Regions from separate parts of the Pseudomonas sp. AN-1 genome, predicted to be linked through region 3. Evidence: riboswitches for the same ligand, from Rfam matches in the RefSeq annotation. Region 3 holds a riboswitch; each other region holds the start of a gene.
The links. Region 3 has a riboswitch for cobalamin ahead of btuB (TonB-dependent vitamin B12 receptor). Riboswitches for the same ligand answer to the same signal wherever they lie in the genome.

Region 1 (5,443 bases), 800 kb from region 3:
CGGACGCGATCTTCGGCCCGCTGCCCAACGTCTACCCGTTCATCGTCAACGACCCCGGCGAGGGCGCCCAGGCCAAGCGCCGCACTCAGGCGGTGATAATCGACCACCTGATGCCGCCGCTGACCCGCGCCGAGAGCTACGGCCCGCTGCGCGACCTGGAGCGCCTCGCCGACGAATACTACGAGGCCAGCCTGCTCGACCCGCACCGCGCCGAGCAGCTGCGCGGCGAGATCCTCGCCACGGTGCGCGCCACCGCGCTGGACCGCGAGCTGAACCTGCAGCTCAGCGACGACCCGGACAGCTGGCTGCCGCAACTCGACGCCTACCTGTGCGACCTCAAGGAGTCGCAGATCCGCGACGGCCTGCACGTGTTCGGCGAATCGCCCAGCGGGCGCCTGCGCCGCGACACCCTGCTGGCGCTGCTGCGCGTACCGCGCGGCGACGGGCAGGGCGGCAACGCCAGCCTGCTGCACGCGCTGGCCGCCGACCTGAAATTGGGCTGGGACCCACTGGCCGGCGACTCCGGCGAGCCGTGGCGCGGTCCGCGTCCGGATTGCCTGATCGATGTATGCGACGAGCTGTGGCGCACGGCGGGCGACACCCGCGAGCGCCTGGAGCTGCTCGCCCTGCAACTGATCGACGGGCAGATGGATGCGCCCGGCGCGGCCAGCGCCGCGGTGCTCGCCGAGCTGCACGAGCGCGTCGCGCCGCTGCTCGACGGCTGCGGCGCGGCGGAGATCGCTGGCCTGCTCGCCGCGCTGGACGGCCGCTTCGTGCCGCCGGGACCGAGCGGTGCGCCCAGCCGCGGCCGTCTCGACGTGCTGCCCACCGGGCGCAACTTCTATTCCGTCGACGTGCGCAACCTGCCGACGCCGACCGCCTGGCGGCTGGGCTTCCAGTCGGCCAGCCTGCTGCTCGAACGGCACCTGCAGGACCACGGCGAGCACCTGACCCAGCTCGGGCTGTCGGTGTGGGGCACCGCGACCATGCGCACCGGCGGCGACGACATCGCCCAGGCCTTGGCGCTGCTCGGCGTGCGCCCGGTGTGGCAGACCGGCAGCGGGCGGGTCGAGGACTTCGAGATCCTCCCGGTGTCGCTGCTCGACCGCCCGCGGGTCGACGTCACCCTGCGCGTCTCCGGCTTCTTTCGCGACGCCTTCGCCAATCTGCTGCGCCTGTTCGATGCCGCGGTGCTGGCGGTGGCTGCGCTGGACGAGCCGGAGGAGCTCAACCCGCTGGCCGCGCGGGTGCGCCGCGAGAGCGCCGAGCTGGCCGCCGCAGGGCTGAGCCCGGAGGAGGCGCGCCGGCGCGCCGGCTGGCGGGTGTTCGGCGCCGCCCCCGGCGGCTACGGCACCGGCGTGCAGCAGGCCATCGCCGAGGGCGCCTGGGACAGCCGCGCCGATCTGGCCGAGGTCTACCTGACCTGGGGCGGCTACGCCTACGGCGCCGGCGGCGACGGCGTGCCGGCCCGCGCCGCGCTGGAGCGGCGCCTCGCCGGCGTGCAGGCGGTGCTGCACAACCAGGACAACCGCGAGCACGACCTGCTCGACTCCAACGACTACTTCCAGTTCCAGGGCGGCATGCTGGCTGCGGCGGAAACCCTCGGCGGCGCCCCGGTGGCCAGCTACCACGGCGACCACAGCCAGCCGGGCAACCCGCGCATCCGCACCCTCAAGGAAGAACTGAACCGCGTGGTGCGCGCCCGCGCCGCCAATCCCAAGTGGGTCGCCGGCATCAAGCGCCACGGCTACAAGGGTGCCTTCGAGCTGGCGGCGACGGTCGACTACCTGTGCGCGTTCGATGCCACCAGCGAGCTGATCGACGATCACCAGTACAAACTGCTCACCGATGCCTACCTGCTCGACGCCGATACCCGCGAGTTCGTCCGCCAGCACAACCCGGTGGCGCTGCGCGAGATGACCGAGCGCCTGCTCGACGCCCAGCAGCGCGGCCTCTGGCAAGAGCCGGGCGAATACCGCGAGGCGCTGGAGAACCTGCTGCTCGACTGCGAGGAGGACGGCTGATGGCCGTGACGAGGATTTCCCATGCATGAACCCGTGAATTTCCCGCTAGCCGCGGTGGTCGGCGCCGACGCGCTGAAGCTGGCGCTGTGCTTGGCGGCGGTCGACCCGGCGATCGGCGGTGTGCTGATCGAGGGGCCGCGCGGCATGGCCAAGTCGACCCTGGCGCGCGGCGTGGCCGAGCTGCTCGACGGCGGCCAGCTGGTCACCCTGCCGCTGGGCGCCACCGAGGAGCGCATCGTCGGCACCCTCGACCTGGACGCCGCCCTCGGCGAGGGCCGCGCGCGCTTCGCCCCGGGCCTCTTGGCGCGCGCCCACGGCGGCGTGCTCTACGTCGACGAGGTCAACCTGCTGGCCGACCATCTGGTCGACCTGCTGCTCGACGTGGCGGCCAGCGGGGTCAACCACGTCGAGCGCGACGGCATCTCGCACCGCCACGCCGCGCGCTTCGTGCTGATCGGCACCATGAACCCGGAGGAGGGCGAGCTGCGCCCGCAGTTGCTCGACCGCTTCGGCCTCGCCGTCGTCCTCGGCGGCGCGCCGCTGCCCGCCGAGCGCGCCGAGATCGTCCGCCGCCGGCTGGACTTCGACCGCGACCCGCAGGCCTTCCGCGTCCGCTGGCAGGCGGCGCAGGACCAGCTGCAGGCGCGCTGCCGGCAGGCCCGCGAGCAATTGGAAGCGATCCCGCTGGACGACACGGCGCTGGAAACCATCGCCGCGCGCTGCTACGCCGCCGGCATCGACGGCCTGCGCGGCGACCTGGTCTGGCTGCGCGCCGCCCGCGCCCATGCCGCCTGGCGCGGCGCGCAGGCCATCGCCGCCGAGGACATCGACGCGGTGCAGGACTTCGTGCTGCGCCATCGCCATCCGCACGGCCCGGCCGCCGAGCCGCCGCAGCAGAATCCCGGCGATTCTGCGCCGCAGAGGGAGGCGGGCGGGCAGAACGACGGCCAGCGCGGAGAACAAGGCGAAGGCCAGTGGGGCGAGCTGCCGGCGCAGCCGCTGGCCATCGGCGAGCGCCGCGCGCCGCCGCGCTGGCCAAAAAAGCCCTGAGCATCCGCCCGCAACCCGCCCGGGGCGCGGATGCCAGACAGCGGGACACGCCCCAGCCGGCCCCGCGCGGCCGCGCCGGCGCGTCCGGCCCTGGCCGCCTCGACTGGCCACGCAGCCTGCAGCACGGCCGGCCGCGCTCGCGCGCCGAACTGCACTACCGCAGCCGGCTGGCCAGCGCGCCGGCGCTGTGGCTGATCGTCGTCGACGCCTCGGCCTCGACCCGCCGCCACGGTGCGTTGCGCCGCGCCAAGGGGCTGCTCGCCGAACTGCTCGACCAGGCGCGCCGCCGCCGTGTGGCATTGGCCCTGCTGCAGGCAGACGGCGCAAAACCGCGCTGGTTCTGCCAGGGCCAGCGTGCCCCGCAGGCCGCGCGGCACTGGCTGGAACAGCTCGGCGCCGGCGGCGGCACCCCATTGCCCGCCGCGCTGGCCGAGGCCGGCGAATGGCTGCAGCGCCGGCAACGCCGCCATCCCGGCGAACGCCAGCAGCTCTGGCTGCTCACCGACGGCCGCCTGCGCGAGCTGCCGGCGCTGGCGCCCGCCGCCTGCCCGGCGCTGCTGATCGACATCGAGAGCGGCCCGCTGCGCCTCGGGCGGGCGAGGGAGCTGGCGGCGGCATTGGGCGCCGAATACCGGCATATCGACGAGATTCCGTTGGCATGAGCGGCGCGCAAGGGAAGGCCCAGGGTAGGGTGGGCAACTCGCGCAGCGATTGCCCACCGCCGGATGCCACGGTGGGCAAGGCTGCGCCGTTGTCCACCCTACGCCACGCCTGTCAGCGCCGTAGGGTAGAAAAGTCGCGCAGCGATTTTCTACCGATCTCCATCCCCGACCGCCCGCGTCTGGGCGACTTCAGATCCGGCACGGCGGCCCAGCGCCGCCGCGCCCCACGAGTCCGGTTCCGTCGCGTCGCGGCGGAGACAACAGGGAAACGGGTGAGCCCGCTTGCGGGCGATTCCCGTGCTGCCCCCGCAACTGTAAGCGGCGAGCCCCGGCGCACGATGCCACTGGTCTGCGGACCGGGAAGGCGCGCCGGGGCGACGACCCGCCAGCCAGGAGACCTGCCGGCACCACCGGCCGCTTCAGCGGCCACTCGACCCACGCATCCCTCGGAGGGAGTCCGATGCATATCGAACCCGGCGCGCTGAACGCCGCCAAAGTGCTCTACGGCCACGCGGCCGCCATCGCCACCTTGCTGATCTACGCCCCGCGCTGGATCGGCCGCCTCGACCAGGTCGCCAAGACCCTGCTGGCGGCGGTGTTCTTCTCGCTGTTCATGCAGGCCTACCACGTCCCGGCCGGAGTCTCCGAGCTGCACTTCATCGGCGCCTCGGCGATCTACTTCGTCTTCGGCTTCCTGCCCACCCTGTTCGGCTTCGCCCTCGGCCTGCTGCTGCAGGGGCTGGTGTTCGACCCGCAGGATCTGGTGCACCTGGGCGTCAACTCGCTGTCCTTGATGCTGCCGCTGATCGCCGCTCACGGCCTGTTCGGTCGCCGCCTGTTCGACAGCCAGTCGCGCCGCCTGGACTGGCAGTCCGTGGTGCGCTTCGATGCCGTCTACTACGGCGGCGTGGTGGCCATGGTCGGCTTCTGGCTGGCCATCGGCGAGGAATCGCTGGCGCTGGACAACTGGCTGCTGTTCGCCGCCGCCTACGCGCCGCTGGTGCTCTGCGAGCCGCTGTTCACATGCCTGGTGGTGCGCCTGCTCAAGCGCTGGCCGGACTCCGCCGTGCTGCAGCGGCTGACCTGCGTGGGCAACCTGCGCGTCGCCTGATCGCCGCCGGGACTGAAGAACGCCCGCGGCCGGTGACGGTCGGCGGGCGTTTTTGCTAGCGCGGCGCGCCGGCTCGCGCACCAGCGTCTCGACCAGCTCCGCCGCCGGCATCGCCCGCGGCAGCGGTGGCTAGGCCTCACCGCCATCGGCGATGTGCAGGGCACTGGCGATCCTTTTCCGCAGCTCGGCCACTTCCTCGATATGCCGGTTTGCCGACCTCACGCTCTGCGCAAAGCTGGCCAGCTTCAGGTGTTCCCCCTGCGGGCCGCTCAGATGGAGGGAGCGTGCGGCATAGCTGTCGATCTGGCTGTAAACGCGCGAAAATCCGGCCAGATCGACGGTCTTTTGCCGCCTGAATGAGCCGAACCCCGGGTATGAAAAGACCAGTCGCCTGGCGTGCGGATAGATAGTGATCCTGCTGGGCCCGAGCACGAGCGGCAGGTTGAACAGCAAGGCCAGCGCGACACCTGGCCAAAGGCCGTACCACTTCCAGGCCGGCATGAAGACGATCGCGGTCAGAATCGCCTGGATGAACCAGCTCCGCGAGCAGGCAGGGAGGCTGATCGCAGCCTCGGCTTCAACGGTCCCCTTCAAGT
Region 2 (5,443 bases), 1.6 Mb from region 3:
GCCGACGCCGGGCGCAACCCCGCCGATGCCGCCACCCGCCTGGACATGGTCGTCAGCCTGGCCCGCGCCGCCGGACCGGCCGGCATGGTCGGCGGCCAGGCCATCGACCTCGGCTCGGTCGGCGTGCAGCTCGACCAGACCGCCCTGGAGACCATGCACCGGCACAAGACCGGTGCGCTGATCGAGGCCAGCGTGCGCCTCGGCGCCCTGGCCAGCGGCGGCAGCGACGCCAGCAGCCTCGCCGCGCTGCAGGACTACGCCCGCGCCATCGGCCTGGCCTTCCAGGTGCAGGACGACATCCTCGACGTGGAGAGCGACACCGCCACCCTGGGCAAGACCCAGGGCAAGGACCAGGCCCACGACAAGCCGACCTACCCGGCGCTGCTCGGCCTCGACGCCGCCAAGGCCTACGCCCTGGAACTGCGCGATCTGGCGCTGGCGGCCCTGCAGCCATTCGACGAGCGCGCCGACGCCCTGCGCCAGCTGGCCTGCTACATAGTCGCACGCACGCACTGAGTTCCCCGGTCCGGACCCGGCCGCCACGGCGGAAAATCGCGGCGCGAATTTTCCACGGGGTGGCCATCCCCCCTGCGCCGGCTCCACTCGACCTTCGCTTGCTTGGGCACCCCGGCCGCTTCGGGTAAACTCGCCCATCTTTTTCCGACTGCCGAACCCGTCCGATGCCCAAGACGCTGCACGAGTTTCCCCGCCAGCGGCCCGACACGCCCCTGCTCGACCGCATCGACAGCCCCGCCGCGCTGCGCGACCTCAGCGAGGCCGAGCTGGACACCCTGGCCGACGAGCTGCGCCAGTACCTGCTCTACACGGTGGGGCGTACCGGCGGGCACTTCGGCGCCGGTCTGGGCGTGGTCGAGCTGACCATCGCCCTGCACCACGTCTACCACACCCCCGAGGACCGTCTGGTGTGGGACGTCGGCCACCAGGCCTACCCGCACAAGATCCTCACCGGCCGCCGCGAGCGGATGGCGACCCTGCGCCAGAAGGGCGGCCTGGCCGCCTTCCCGCGGCGCAGTGAGAGCGCGTACGACACCTTCGGCGTCGGCCACTCCAGCACCTCGATCAGCGCCGCGCTGGGCATGGCCCTGGCCAACCGTCTGCAGGGCAGCGAGCGGCGCACCGTGGCGGTGATCGGCGACGGCGCACTGACCGCCGGCATGGCCTTCGAGGCGCTCAACCACGCCTCGGAAACCGCCGCCGACATGCTGGTGGTGCTCAACGACAACGACATGTCGATCTCGCGCAACGTCGGCGGCCTGAACAACTACCTGACCAAGATCCTCTCCAGCCGCACCTACGCCAGCATGCGCGAGGGCAGCAAGAAGATCCTCTCGCGCATCCCCGGCGCCTGGGAGATCGCCCGCCGCACCGAGGAGCACGCCAAGGGCATGCTGGTGCCCGGCACCCTGTTCGAGGAGCTGGGCTGGAACTACATCGGCCCCATCGACGGCCACGACCTGCCGACCCTGATCGCCACCCTGCGCAAGATGCGCGAACTCAAGGGCCCGCAGTTCCTCCACGTGGTGACCAAGAAGGGCAAGGGCTTCGCCCCGGCCGAGGAAGACCCGATCGGCTATCACGCCATCGGCAAGCTGGAGGTCGGCAGCAGCGCCGCGCCCAAGGCCAGCGGACCGAAATACTGCGAGGTGTTCGGCCAGTGGCTGTGCGACATGGCGGCCGTCGACGAGCGCCTGATCGGCATCACCCCGGCGATGAAGGAAGGCTCCGACCTGGTGGCCTTCGCCGAGCGCTTCCCGGAACGCTACTTCGACGTCGCCATCGCCGAGCAGCACGCGGTGACCCTCGCCGCCGGCCTGGCCTGCGAGGGCGCCAAGCCGGTGGTGGCGATCTACTCGACCTTCCTGCAGCGCGCCTACGACCAGCTGATCCACGACGTCGCGGTACAGGACCTCGACGTGCTGTTCGCCATCGACCGCGCCGGCCTGGTCGGCGAGGACGGCCCGACCCACGCCGGCAGCTTCGACCTCTCCTACCTGCGCTGCATCCCCGACATGGTCGTCATGACCCCCAGCGACGAGAACGAGCTGCGCCTGCTGCTGACCACCGGCTACCGGCATGTCGGCCCGGCGGCGGTACGCTACCCGCGCGGCAGCGGCCCCAACGCTCCGATCTCTCCGGCGCTGGAGGCAGTCGAGATCGGCAAGGGCGTGGTCCGTCGTCACGGCGCCGGCCAGGTCGCCCTGCTGGTGTTCGGCGTGCAGCTGGCCGCCGCGCTGGAGGTGGCCGAGAAGCTCGATGCCACGGTGGTCGACATGCGCTTCGTCAAGCCGCTCGACGCCGCACTGATACGCGAGCTGGCCGCCAGCCACGCGCTGCTGGTGAGCGTCGAGGAGAACGCGGTGATGGGCGGCGCCGGCAGCGCGGTGGCCGAATTCCTCGCCGCCGAGGGCATCGTCATGCCGCTGCTGCAGCTCGGCCTGCCCGACCGCTACGTCGAGCACGCCAAGCCGACCGAGATGCTCGCCGAATGCGGCCTGGATGCCGCCGGCATCGAGTCCGCGGTGCGCGCGCGCCTGGCGCTGCTTGAGAAAAACTCATCCCGAGTCGTCTGAAAGCTGCTTGAGTTTCACCACGCCGCGCACTAAGGTGCGCGGCGTTTTGCTTTTCGTCAGGGTGCGCAGGCTAGGGCCTGCGTTAAACGGGAAGCCGGTGCGTCCTCGGACAAGGCCGGCGCTGCCCCCGCAACGGTAATCGACCGCAGACCTCGGTCTGCACGCCCGTTCAACAGCCACTGGGAATGTCCCGGGAAGGCGAACCGGCGCGTCGACAGCCCGGAGACCGGCCCCGACGGATTCGACAGGTGTTGCGGAGGGCCGCACCGTCAGTCGCGCGCCCGTCCTGTGGGCGCGTTTCTGTCTTCTGCCCTCCTCGAAAGTCTGCCTTCACTTTTGAGGATTTCCTGATGAAGCTTTCCCGTCTGGCGCTGGCCGTGGCCCTCGCCCCGAGCCTGACCCTGGCCGCCGAGCCGGCCAGCGACGACATCGCGCCCCTGGTCATCACCCGCGCCACTCCGCTGGAGCAGCCGGCGCCGGCCAGCGTGCGGGTGATCAAGCGCGCCGAGATCGAGCGCAGCGGCGCCCACAACCTGATCGACGTGCTGCGCGGCCAGGCCGGCGTGCAGCTGCGCGACATCATCGGCGACGGCAGCCGCGCCACGCCCAGCCTGCGCGGCTTCGGCGAGAACGCGGTGAACAACACGCTGATCCTGGTCGACGGCCGCCGCCTCAACCAGCCGGCGATGGCCGGCGCCGACCTCAACAGCGTGCCGCTGGCCAACATCGAGCGCATCGAGATCCTGCGCGGCGCCGGCACCGTGCTGTACGGCGACCAGGCGGTCGGCGGGGTGATCAACATCGTCACCCGCACGCCGCGGCGCAACGAGGCCTACGTGGAGACCAGCCGCGGCAGCCACGACCTGGAAGCCTATCGCGGCCATGTCTTCCAGCAGCTCGGCGGCGGCTTCTCGGTGTACGCCAGCGGCGAGGCCCGCCACACCGACAACTACCGCGACCACAACGCCGCCGACTACGGCAACGCCTTCGGCCGCCTGCGCTACGACCACGCCCGCGGCTGGGCGCTGTACGAGTACCAGACGGTGGACGACGAGCTGCTCTATCCGGGCGCGCTGAGCCTCGCCCAACGCCGCAGCGACCGCAAGCAGAGCCAGTCCACGGACTGGAACGACAGCAATACCCAGGTGCACCGCTTCGCCGTCGAGCAGCGCCTCGACGAGATCTGGACCGCCAACTTCGACTACAGCCACAGCGACCAGGATGGCGTGGGCTCGTTCTTCGGAGGCGGCTTCAGCCAAGGCACTCGCATCGAAAGCTTCAGCCCGCGCCTGACCGCCCGCTGGGACACGGCGCGCGGCCACAGCGAATGGCTGCTGGGCCACGACCACATCACCAGCGACTACCAGGCCTCCTGGGGCAGCGACTTCCGCCAGACCCTGCGCGACTGGTACACCCAATTCAGCCAGCCGCTCGGCCACGACCTGACGCTGAGCCTCGGCTACCGCGCCAGCGAGGCCGAGGACCGCGACCACAGCGCCGGCAGCAACCACACCGACCGCGAGGGCAGCAGCAGCGTCGGCCTGTCCTGGCAGGCCGACGCGCAGACCCGCGTGTTCCTCAAGCGCGAGGACGTGCTGCGCTGGGCCAACGTCGACGAGAACGGCTTCGTCGGCCCCGGCGTCGAGTTCCTCAAGCCGCAGACCGGCGCATCCTGGGAAGGCGGCGTGGAATGGGACGACGGCGCGCAGCGCTACCAGCTGAGCGTCTACCGCCTCGATCTGGACGACGAGCTGATGTACGACGCCACGGCCACGGGCCCCTTCGGTCCCGGCACCGGCGCCAACGTCAACCTGGACAAGACCCGCCGCGATGGCCTGCTGCTCGAGGCCCGCCGCCAGCTGACCGAGCGCCTCGCCCTCGGCGGCCAGTACAGCTTCACCGACTCCGAGTACCGCACCGGCCCCTTCGCGGGCAACGAGGTGCCCGGCGTATCGCGCCACAGCGCCAGCGCCCACCTCGACTACCTGCTCCTGCCGGGACTCAACGGCCGCCTGGAGGCCCTGTACACCGGCGGCTACTACCTGTACAGCGACGACGCCCACAGCCAGCCGCGCGAGGGCGGCTACACCCTGCTCAACGCCGCACTGAGCTACGACTACCGCCAGCTCACCGCCAGGCTGCGGATCAACAACCTGACCGGCAAGCAGTACGACACCTATGCCAACCCCTTCGGCCGCTACCCGGCGCCGGAAGAGGACGTGCAGCTGAGCGTCGGCTACCGCTTCTGATCCGGACGCCGGAAACGACGAGGCCCCGCCTAAGCGGGGCCTCGTCGTTTCAGCCGCGCAGACTCAGCGCGCCCTGTCCAGCAGCTCGCACAGCTTCGCCGTGGCGGCGAGCATCTGGAAGCTGGGCCGCTCGATGCCCTCGTCCGGCACCTCCCACACCTGGCCACGGCGCACCGCGGTCAGTTGCGGCCAGGCCTGCCAGGCGCCGGCCTGGCCCGGCTCGCCGACCAGGATCACCGCCGGGTCGCGGGCCAGCACCGACTCGACGCCGACCTGCGGCGCCGGCAGGGCAAGGTCCTCGAACACGTTGCGCGCGCCGCACAGGCGCAGGGCGTCGCTGATGATCTGCCGGCCGCCGAGGGTGTACATGGGCCGGTCCCACACTTGGTAGAACACTGCCAGCGGCGCGCTGCCCGCGTAGCGCGCCCGCAGCGCGGCGATGCCTGCGCGCATGCGCGCGGCGAGGCGCTCGCCCTCCGCGCCATGGCCGACCGCGGCGCCGATCGCCGCCAGTTGGCCGGCCAACTCGTCGAGGTCGTGCGGCTGCGCCTCGATCAGCGGGATGCCGAGGGTCCTGAGCTGCGCATGCATGGCCGGGCCGAC
Region 3 (5,443 bases):
TGCCTCCTGAACGCGCGCGGTGTGCGGCAAATGTCGACTGCGTCGCCCCGCTGCAAAAAAAGGCCCTTCATGTCGCATGGGTTATTGGCGATTGCGTTGCCATGGCCTAGTGTCGATGGGCCGCCAGGATCGCGGCGGTACCCCGTCACTGACACAAGGAGTGTCGATCATGTCGAAACTGCGTGTTTCCTCCCTGCTGTTCGCCCTGCTCACCGGATTCTCCACGCTGGCCTCGGCTGCCGAGGCACCGGCGTCTGCCGCCCCGTCGGTGGCGGTTCAGGCGACGGCCGAAGCGCCGCTGGCCAAGGTCGATCTGAACAGCGCCGACGCGGAAACCCTGGCGCGCGAGCTGAACGGCATCGGCGAGGCCAAGGCCCGCGCCATCGTCGAGTATCGCGAGGCCAACGGCGCGTTCACCTCGGTGGACGAGTTGCTGGAAGTGAAGGGCATCGGTGCGGCGACGCTGGAGAAGAATCGCGAGCGGCTGGTCGCCAACTGAGGCTATGCCTGTCTGAACGAAGGGGCCGGTCTCGCGACCGGCCCTCTTGTCTGCTGGACCTTTGTGGCGATCAGCCGAAGAACTTGCCGAGCATGCGGGCGACGAAGCCGCCTTCGATGTTGCGCTTGACGAAGGACACGTAGTGCTTGTCGTCGCGCTTGATGTGGTTGGTCAGCCACAGGCCGATGTCGGTGCGCACTTCCTTGGCCACCCGGAAGGTTTCCTCGCCCTTGCCCAGGCGCTCGTGGTAGGCGTGGGCGCGGGCCTTGAAGGCCTCGTGCACCTGGTGATGGGCCTCCAGCATCGGGTAGCCGGCCTTGGCCATCAGGCTCTCCTCGAAGGTGTTGTGGGAGATGGCATAGTCGATCAGCGACTTGATGACGTGCTCGACTTCGTCGGCGTTGCGCGTCTTGATCGCGTGGTCGATCTCCTCCAGATACTCGAAGATGCGCTTGTGCTGCTCATCGATGATATCGATGCCGGTTTCGAATTCTGCTGTCCAGGAAATGACAAAGCTCATGGCGTAGATCCCTTGTCCTGTGAACGTTTGAATCGCGCTGGCGTGGTGCCCTGCATATCTTCCGCCGGCGCTCGTCCTGCTCGCCGGTAGCCATCGGTGACAGGCGTCAGCCTGACCGGGCACGCACGTCCTCGTGGTCCGTGCGGTTGGATGGATATCAGGTGCTGGGGTTGTTGCTCGTTCCCTGAGTCAGGCCTCCCCTGGAGGTGTGGATGTGTATGGCAGGCCGGAGTTGGCTGGATGGCATGGGTGTTCGTCTCTTTTATTGTTGTTATCGGGGACTGCTACTGCCTGCGCTGCAGGTCCGGTCTGGTAGCCGGCCTGCAGGCCTGGTCGATCGCCGCCAAGGCGATCAGCCGAAGAACTTGCCGAGCATGCGCGACACGAAGCCGCCGTCCAGGCTCTTCTTGACGAAGGGCACGTAGTGCTTGTCGTCACGCTTGATGTGGTTGGTCAGCCACAGGCCGATGTCGGTGCGCACTTCGCGGGCCAGGCGGAAGTGGTCTTCGCCGTTGCTCAGGCGCTGGCCGTAGGCTTCGGCGCGGGTCTTGAAGGCTTCATGCACCTGATGGTGGGCGTCCAGCATCGGATAGCCGGCCTTTTCCATCAGGCTTTCCTCGAAGGTGTTGTGCGAGATGGCGTAGTCGAGCAGGGCCTTGATCACGTACTCGACCTCGCTGGTCGACTGGGCCTTGATGGCGTGATCGATCTCGGACAGATATTCGAAGATGCGCTTGTGCTGCTCGTCGATGATATCGATGCCCGTGGCGTACTCGGGCGACCAGGAAATGACGAATCCCATGAAGGTTATCCTTGCTGTAAACGTTTCGACTTACTTTTAGTGGTTTGTTCTGTAAGCCCCACGCGAAGGTGCGTGGGCTTTCAGTATCACGATGTCGCAGTAAAGGCCATAGTCCGCTTGTGGGCTTTGTCGCGAAGCCTCGGTTTTGTGAACTGTTTGGCAATTCCGCTTCAGGCCGGGAGAGTCGCGCGGGAGGGGCGGAAAGTTTGACGCCCGTCCGGCAAGTCTCTAACCTGCGCCACCTGCTTCAGGTGCCCCCCAGTCCAGACTCGGAGGGGTGAAACAGGGAAGCCGGTGCGTATATGTAATGATTTTTCATTGCAATTTTGATACCAAGCCGGCGCTGCCCCCGCAACGGTAGGCGAGTCGAGAAGCCACACCGGCAGATGCGCGACGCTCCAGAGGCGTCCGCCAACTGCCAGGCCACTGTGTCCAGACACGGGAAGGCGTGGATTCGGGAACCCTCGGGTTCCGCTCGCAAGCCCGGAGACCGGCCTGTCGCATCCACGGTATCGCGGAGGGCGCTACCCGTCGGGTGGGCGGCCTGCGTGTCCTGCTGTCCGTTCGTCGTCCGGTCCTCTGCATGCCTTCGCAAGCCAATCGCGCGGGTGAGCGCGATGCAGAGAGTGATCGATGAGACATGCCCTTCTGCGGCCGACAATCGTCGTGCTGTGTAGTCTTTCCTCCATTCCCGTCCTGGCGCACGAAGCGCTGTCGGTCGAGCCCCTGCTGGTGACTGCCAGCCGCACGACGCAGACGGCCAGCGACGCACTGGCCTCCGTGACGGTGATCGAGCGCACCGAAATCGAGCGCCGCCAGGCCGCCTCGCTGCCCGAGCTGCTGCGCGGCGTGCCGGGCGTGACGCTGGCCAACAACGGCGGCCCGGGCAAGAGCAGCTCGCTGTTCCTGCGCGGCACCGAGTCCGACCACGTGCTGGTGCTGATCGACGGCATCAAGGTCGGTTCGGCCACCAGCGGCAGTGCCGCCTTCCAGGATCTGCCGGTGGAGCTGATCGAGCGCATCGAGATCGTCCGAGGTCCGCGCTCCAGCCTGTACGGTTCGGAAGCCATCGGCGGGGTGATCCAGATCTTCACGCGCCGGGACGGCGGCGCCGGCCTGCGGCCGTTCCTCTCGGCGGGCACGGGCACCCACGACAGTCACAGCGGCAGCGCCGGGCTGTCCGGGCGCTCCGGTGCGAGCTGGTTCAGCCTCGGCGTCTCGTCCAGCGACACCGACGGCATCAACGTCAAGCCGCGCGGCGCCAGCGGCTACGAGGACGACAGCGACGGCTACCGCAACCTGTCCGGCTCCTTGCGCGCCGGCCACCGCTTCGCCAACGGCCTGGAACTGGACGGCAGCTTCCTGCAGGCCGAGTCGCACAACGATTTCGACAGTACCACGGGCGAGGACGCCTATACCGAGGGGGTGCAGAAGGTCGCCGGCCTGCGCGCACGCCTTGCCCCGCTCGAGTCCTGGCTGGTGACCCTGCAGGCCGGGCGCAGCGAGGACCGGTCGGACGCCTTCGAGGACGGTGGCTTCAATTCGCGTTACGACACCCGTCGCGACTCACTGTCCTGGCAGAGCGACGTGACCCTGGCCGCGGGCCATACCCTGGTGCTGGGCGTCGACCATCAGCACGACGAGATCGACAGCACCAGGCGCTACGCCGAGGACTCGCGCGACAATGACGGCTACTTCGCCCAGTACCTCGGCGGGTCGGGGCGTCACGACTGGCAGCTGGCGCTGCGCCGCGACGACAACCAGCAGTTCGGCGATCACGATACCGGCAGCGCCGCCTGGGGTTACGCCCTGGGCCCGACGCTGCGCGTCCATGCCAGCTACGGCACGGCCTTCAAGGCGCCGACCTTCAACGAGCTGTACTACCCCGGCTACGGCAACCCCGCGCTGGATGCGGAGAAATCGCGGACTGTCGAGCTGGGGCTGAACGGCAGCCCCGGCTGGGGGCACTGGACGGCCAGCGTGTACCGGACCCGTGTCGACGATCTGATCAGCAGCGTGCGCGTCAACGGTGCAAGCCTGGCGCAAGGGGTCGACGAGGCGCGCATCCGCGGCCTCGAACTGCAGGTCGGCAGCGACCTGCGCGGTTGGGAATGGACTGCCGGTTACAGCCTGATGGACGCCGAAAACCGCTCCAGGCGCTCCAGCCGCTCCGGCATTGCCTACTACGGCAAGGATCTCAGCCGGCGCCCCGGGCAGACCTTCAACCTCGACGTCGACCGCGCCTTCGGCCGTTTCAGCGTGGGCGGCACGCTCTACGCGCGGGACTCGGCCTACGACGATCTGGAAAACCAGACCGAACTGTCCGGCTACGCCAGCCTCGACCTGCGCGGCGAGTACCGCCTCGACGACGAGTGGCGCCTGCAGGCGCGGGTGAGCAACCTGCTCGACGCCGACTACCAGACCGCCGCCGGCTACAACCAGCCGGGCCAGGCGGTGTACTTCACAGTGCGCTACCAGGCGCTCTGAGACAGGGGCGCTGGCAGGGCAGAGGTTTTCCCCGCAGCTGTTGTAAACCCAGCACGGCGCCGACATTTTGCAGCGCCAGCTACACCATCCGATGCCATCTACCCGAGGAGTTCCACCATGCTCGACCTTTCCCCCCGCAGCCGCCTGGCCATCGGCATCGTCCTGGCCGCACTGCTGGCCATGACCCGCGGCCACCATTTCGGCGACCTCAACCTGCCCAGCGCCTCTTGGGCGGTGTTCTTCCTCGCCGGCGTGCTGCTGCCGGCGCGCCTGGCCTTCCCGGCGCTGTTCCTCGAGGCGGTTGCCCTCGATCTCGTCGCCGTGACCTGGGGCGGGGCGAGCAACTGGTGCGTGACCCCGGCCTACTGGCTGCTGCTGCCGGCCTACGCTGCGCTGTGGTTCGGCGGCCGGGTCTATGCCGGCTGGCACCGCGACGACCTCGCGGCGCCGCCGCGCCTGCTGTCCTGCCTGCTCGCCTCCAGCTTCGCCTGCCACCTGCTGTCCAGCGGCGGCTTCTGGTTCTTCTCCGGTCGCTACCCCGAGGCGACCCTGGCCGGCTTCCTGCCGCGCATCGCCACCTACTACCCGCAGTCGCTGCAGGCGCTGGCCCTGTACGTCGGCGCGGCCGCGCTGCTGCTGGCCGCCGCTCATGCCTGGAAGCAGGCCCGTGGCGTGGAGGCGAGCCGATGAGCACTCAGGACGAACTGGCGCGCGACGAGCGCCACAAGGCGCGCATGCAGCGCAAGAAGGCGGTGGTCGACGCCAAGATCGCCGAGGCCAGTGCCGAGCGCGGCCTGCTGCTGGTCAACACCGGCAACGGCAAGGGCAAGAGCAGCGCCGCCTTCGGCATGCTGGCGCGCACCCTCGGCCACGGCCTCAGGGCCGGCGTGGTGCAGTTCATCAAGGGCGCGGCGAGCACCGGCGAGGAAGCCTTCTTCCGCCGCTTCCCCGAGGAGGTGCGCTACTTCGTGATGGGCGAGGGCTTCACCTGGGAGACCCAGGACCGCCAGCGCGACATCGAGAAAGCCGAAGAGGCCTGGGCGGTGGCCCGCGCGTTGCTGCGGGACCCGCAGATCGCCCTGGTGGTGCTCGACGAGCTGAACATCGCCCTCAAGTACGGCTACCTGTCGCTGGA

Region 1: it holds a riboswitch for cobalamin, as region 3 does, so the genes downstream of both, SK095_RS03380 (energy-coupling factor ABC transporter permease) here and btuB (TonB-dependent vitamin B12 receptor) in region 3, are expected to answer to the same signal.
Region 2: it holds a riboswitch for cobalamin, as region 3 does, so the genes downstream of both, SK095_RS13780 (TonB-dependent receptor) here and btuB (TonB-dependent vitamin B12 receptor) in region 3, are expected to answer to the same signal.

Annotation. Positions count from the first base shown of each region.
Region 1 covers NZ_CP139195.1:758,231-763,673, reverse strand. Annotated here, with positions in the region: gene cobN (cobaltochelatase subunit CobN) at 1-2,024, shown strand, start outside; gene SK095_RS03390 (ATP-binding protein) at 2,046-3,074, shown strand; gene SK095_RS03385 (vWA domain-containing protein) at 2,999-3,736, shown strand; cobalamin riboswitch at 3,969-4,141, shown strand; gene SK095_RS03380 (energy-coupling factor ABC transporter permease) at 4,197-4,847, shown strand; gene SK095_RS03375 (hypothetical protein) at 4,977-5,441, opposite strand.
Region 2 covers NZ_CP139195.1:2,938,595-2,944,037, forward strand. Annotated here, with positions in the region: gene ispA ((2E,6E)-farnesyl diphosphate synthase) at 1-516, shown strand, start outside; gene dxs (1-deoxy-D-xylulose-5-phosphate synthase) at 681-2,591, shown strand; cobalamin riboswitch at 2,634-2,841, shown strand; gene SK095_RS13780 (TonB-dependent receptor) at 2,942-4,840, shown strand; gene SK095_RS13785 (cobalamin-binding protein) at 4,904-5,443, opposite strand, start outside.
Region 3 covers NZ_CP139195.1:4,567,507-4,572,949, forward strand. Annotated here, with positions in the region: gene SK095_RS21485 (NYN domain-containing protein) at 1-10, shown strand, start outside; gene SK095_RS21490 (ComEA family DNA-binding protein) at 170-499, shown strand; gene SK095_RS21495 (bacteriohemerythrin) at 570-1,019, opposite strand; gene SK095_RS21500 (bacteriohemerythrin) at 1,372-1,821, opposite strand; cobalamin riboswitch at 2,054-2,335, shown strand; gene btuB (TonB-dependent vitamin B12 receptor) at 2,455-4,308, shown strand; gene SK095_RS21510 (hypothetical protein) at 4,426-4,998, shown strand; gene cobO (cob(I)yrinic acid a,c-diamide adenosyltransferase) at 4,995-5,443, shown strand, end outside.